One region of the Streptomyces sp. GbtcB7 genome, then DNA from elsewhere that is predicted to be linked to it. Evidence: predicted binding sites of a transcription regulator. Region 1 holds the regulator's gene; the other holds the start of a gene.

The links. The regulator HspR, encoded in region 1, represses chaperone genes until heat shock. The targets are predictions, from matches to a motif close to TTGAGNNNNNNNNNCTCAA.
Region 2: lon (endopeptidase La) is a predicted target of HspR. The motif match lies at 1,116-1,134, and genes of this name have one in related genera.

What each region holds. Positions count from the first base shown of each region.
Region 1 is NZ_JAGXJM010000040.1:84,967-87,359, forward strand. Features, by position in the region: gene KVT44_RS44700 (PA14 domain-containing protein) at 1-927, shown strand, start outside; gene KVT44_RS44705 (heat shock protein transcriptional repressor HspR) at 992-1,438, opposite strand; gene dnaJ (molecular chaperone DnaJ) at 1,443-2,393, opposite strand, start outside.
Region 2 is NZ_JAGXJM010000010.1:134,122-136,514, reverse strand. Features, by position in the region: gene lon (endopeptidase La) at 1-1,093, opposite strand, end outside; gene KVT44_RS18315 (sulfatase-like hydrolase/transferase) at 1,439-2,047, shown strand; gene KVT44_RS18310 (rhomboid-like protein) at 2,099-2,393, opposite strand, start outside.

The DNA of each region.
Region 1 (2,393 bases):
ACCCCGACCGCCGCGCCCGCCGGGCTGATCGCCACCTCCGTGTCCCGCGGGCTGCAGCTCGACTGGAACGGGGTCACGGGAGCGGTGTCCTACCGCGTCTACCGGGCGACGAGCGAGAACGGCGTGTACGCCCAGGTGGGCAGTACGGACAAGCTCTCGTACCTGGACACCTCGGCCGTCGAGAGCGTCACCTACTACTACCGGGTGACCGTTCTCGACGCGGCGGCCAACGAGTCCGCGCGTTCCGTGGCCGCCGCCGGCGAGCGCGAGGACCTCACCCCGCCGCCCGCCGTCACCGGGCTGACGGTCACCCCGACCGAGTACGGCTTCGAGCTGGAGTGGGACAAGAACCCGGCCACCGACCTCGGGCGGTACACCGTCTACTGGGGTGAGCTCTGGGGCGACGAGGGCGAGGAGCAGGTGTGCTCCGGAACGCTGACGGCGTATCTGCCGGCCGACACCACCTCGTACTCGTACACCACCCGCCCGGACGGCGACCGTGTCTGCTTCTTCGTCGACGCCATCGACACGTCCGGGAACTCCTCCTTCAAGTGGACCCGGACGGCCGAGGCCGTGGCCGCGACCGAGCTCGACACCACGCCGAGCGTGCCGACGCCCGAGGGCTCGCCGCTGCACCTGGAGGCGACTCCGGCGGAGGGCGCCGAGGGCAACCGCCTGACCTGGTCCGGGCTCGGAGCGGGCGAAGAGGAGTCCGCCGAGCCCGCGCAGGGCTTTCGCGTCTATCGGTGGAACCCCGCCACCGCCGCGTACGAGAAGATCCACGAGACCTCGGCCGGAGCGTTCGAGTACTTCGACACCGGCGCGAAGCGCGGCACCACGTCCTACTACTGGGTGACCGGTGTGAGGGCCGACGGCACCGAGACCCTGCCCGCCGGCGACTGGGCGGTCACCGAACCGGCGCGGTGAGCCGAGGCACGCCGAAGGGGGTGGGGAGGTCGACGACCTCCCCACCCCCTTCGTTACGTGGGAACTAGTCCGACTGCCTCTTCGGCCGCCAGACCACCAGCGCGCTCGTCTGCTGGACCTCCTGGTACGGGACCAGGTCCCGGCGGTACGAGGCGTGCACCGCGGCCTCGCGCTGCTGCATCGCGGCAGCGGCGCCGTCCAGGGCCGATTCCAGTTCCGCGACGCGGGACTGGAGGGCGGCCACCTGGTTCTCCAGCTCGATGATGCGCTTGATGCCGGCCAGGTTGATGCCCTCGTCCTGGGACAGCGCCTGCACCGTGCGGAGCAGTTCGATGTCGCGGGCCGAGTAGCGCCGGCCCCGGCCGGCGGTGCGGTCCGGGGAGACCAGGCCGAGGCGGTCGTACTGGCGCAGGGTCTGCGGGTGCAGGCCGGAGAGCTGGGCCGCCACCGAGATGACGTAGACCGGGGTCTCCTCGGTCAGTTCATAGGGGTTTCGACGACGGCCGTCCATCTGCTCATGCTCCCTTCGCGGCCTGGAACAGCTCCGCCCGTGGGTCCTCGCCCGCGGTTGCCTCGCGATACGCCTCCAGGGCGTCGCGAGCCTTGCCCGACACGTCCGTGGGGACCGCGACCTCGACGGTGACGAGGAGGTCGCCGCGCGTACCGTCCTTGCGGACGGCACCCTTGCCGCGGGCCCGCATCGTACGGCCGTTGGGCGTGCCCGGGGGCAGTTTCAGGGTGACCGGGGGGCCGCCCAGGGTCGGTACACGCACCTCGCCGCCGAGTGCCGCCTCCGCGAAGGTGACGGGCACGGTGACGGTGAGGTTGTCGCCCTTGCGGCCGAAGACCGGGTGGGCGTCCACGTGGACCGTGACGTACAAGTCGCCTGCCGGGCCGCCCCGTTCGCCGGGTGCGCCCTTGCCCCGGAGGCGGATGCGCTGGCTGTCGCTCACTCCCGCCGGGATGCGGACCTGCATCGTGCGTGAGGACTTGGCGCGGCCGCTGCCGTGGCAGATCTCGCAGGGGTTCTCCGCGATGAGACCGCGGCCCTTGCAGTCCGGGCAGGGGTCCGTGAGCGAGAAACCGCCGCCGGAGCCGCGCGCGACCTGGCCGGTGCCGACGCACGTCGGGCACACGCGCGGTGTGCCGTTCGCGTCGCCGGTGCCCGAACAGGCCTTGCAGGGCGCCTGGGACGTCATCCGCAGCGGGACCGTCGCGCCGTCCACCGCCTCGGTGAAGCTGAGCGTCACCTCGGTGTCGATGTCCTGGCCGCGCCGGGGCTGGGTCCGCGTACCCGTGCCCGCGCCGCCGCGGTTGAACAGGCCCCCGAAGACGTCACCGATGCCGCCGCCGAAGCCACCGGCACCGCCCGCTCCGCCCTGGGCGCCGCCTCCGAAGAGGTCGCCCAGGTCGAAGTTGAAGTTGCCGCCGCCCGCGCCGGGACCCGGACGGAAGCCGCCGTTGCC
Region 2 (2,393 bases), on a different contig from region 1:
CGAGCGCTAGCACGGCACCGCCGCGCCGCCCGCCGACGACGCCGAGACCACGCTCGGAACGCCGCTTGCGCACGGCCAGGTACTCGGTGATGCGCTCCTTCACGTCCTCCAGACCGGCGTGCTCGGCGTCCAGGATGCCCTTGGCGCCCTGGATGTCGTACTCGTCCTCGGTGCGCTCGTTCCACGGCAGTTCCAGGACGGTGTCGAGCCAGGTCCGGATCCAGCCGCCCTCGGGCGACTGGTCGCTGGACCGCTCCAGCTTGTCGACTTCCTTGAGCGCGGCCTCGCGGACGTTCTCGGGGAGGTCGGCGGCCTCGACGCGGGTCCGGTAGTCGTCGGACTCCTCACCCTCCTTGGCGTCGCCGTTCAGCTCGCGCAGCTCCTTGCGGACGGCTTCGAGCTGGCGCCGCAGCAGGAACTCGCGCTGCTGCTTGTCGACGCCTTCCTGGACGTCCTTCGCGATGGACTCGGCGACATCCTGCTCGGCGAGGTGCTCACGCAGCTGCTCGGTGGCGAGCTTCAGCCGGGCGACCGGGTCGGCGGTCTCCAGCAGCGTGACCTTCTGCTCGGTGCTCAGGAACGGGGAGTAACCGGAATTGTCGGCAAGGGTGGACACGTCGTCGATGGCCTGCACGCGGTCCACGACCTGCCAGGCGCCGCGCTTGCGCAGCCAGCTGGTGGCGAGGGCCTTGTACTCCTTGACCAGTTCGGCGACGTGGCCGGGCAGCGGGTCGGGCACGGTCTCGTCGACCCGGGTGCCCTCGACCCACAGGGCGGCACCAGGACCGGTCGTCCCGGCGCCGATCTTCACGCGCCCACGGCCGCGGATCAGCGCGCCCGGGTCGCCGTCGGCCAGTCGGCCGACCTGCTCGACGGTGCCGAGCACGCCCGTGCTCGGGTACGCCCCGTCGATGCGTGGCACCAGCAGCACCTTCGGCTTGCCGGGCTCCGACCGCGCGGCGGCCTGGGCGGCCTCCACCGCGGCGCGTACATCGGCGTCGTTCAGGTCCAGCGGAACCACCATCCCGGGCAGCACGACCTCATCATCGAGCGGCAACACGGGCAGGGTGAGCGGTGTGGACGTCGAAGCCATTATCTCTCCCTAGGCAGTCAAGTTGAGCTATGCCGACTCAATGCACGTGAGCCCCGGATTGTTCCCCAGGGTCTGTTCGCTGTGAGCGATCGCTCTCCACGGAGACATCCGCGCAGGTCAGCGGGGTAACGCCACGCTTCCCTCTTGGCCGGCGCCACTCCGCCGCAGATCCGCGGCGCACGCCTGTGGTGCGGTCAACGCCGTCGGGCCGCCGTCCCTTCCCGTGCGACCGCGCCCGGTCGACGCGGTCACGAGAGTGCAAGAGCACCGCCACACCACCGCAATCGCATGCACAGCCGGCTCCTTCACACTGCAGGCTCATTCACAGGCTGTGCGCTGCTCTCCGTGGACGACGCGATGCGGGACTTCCGCGACAAGCTGCGCTCCCTCGGGCAGCTCGACAACACCCTGGTGCTGTACACGAGCGACCACGGCCTGCTCTGGGCCGACCACGGCTGGCTGCGCAAGTCGGTGCCGTACCGGCCGAGCCTGGAGGTGACGTTCTACCTGTCGTGGCCGGGCGGCGGGCTCGGCACGGCCAGGACCGACGACCGGCTCACGGCGCACGTCGACATCGCGCCCACCCTTCTCGACGCGGCCGGCATCACCCCGGACACCCCGCACGACGGCCACTCGCTGCTCGGCACCCGGGACCGCGACCACGTGCTCGCCGAGTGGTGGTGGAACCGTCAGGACAAGCAGCCGATCCACAGCTGGGCGACGTACATCGGCAAGACCGAGCAGTGCACGGAGTACTACGGCCTCCGCCTGGACCGGCAGGGCCGGCTGCCCGGCGGGGTGAACCGCGGCGAGGTCCTCTTCCGCGAGTACTACGACCTGCGCGCCGACCCGTACCAGCTCACCAACAGGCTCCACGGGGCGAGTGCGGAACAGGAGCGCCGCCTCGGCGTCCCGGAGCCGGCCCGACGGCTGACGGCGGCCCGGGTCACCTGACCCGACCGGACCGGACCGGGCCCGCCCCGAACACCCCGACCGCCCGCGGTGCTAGGCGGCGACGGTGCCGGGCGTCTGAGCGGTGTGTACGGCGGCGGAGGCGGCGGGGCTGGAGGCCGCCTCCGTACGGGCGCGGCGCCAGCCCCGGACCAGCGGCCAGGTCGACACCCCGATCGCCAGGGACATCACATGCCCCCAGTCCGTCATCGGGTCGGCGAATTCGAGCAGGTCCCCGACGACCATCGAGCCGAAGACGACCAGCAGTGGCCAGCGCAGCCAGGGCCTCAGCAGCCCGGCGAGCGCGCCGACGCTCGTGGCGACGCCGAAGCTGATGCCGTAGTCGAGG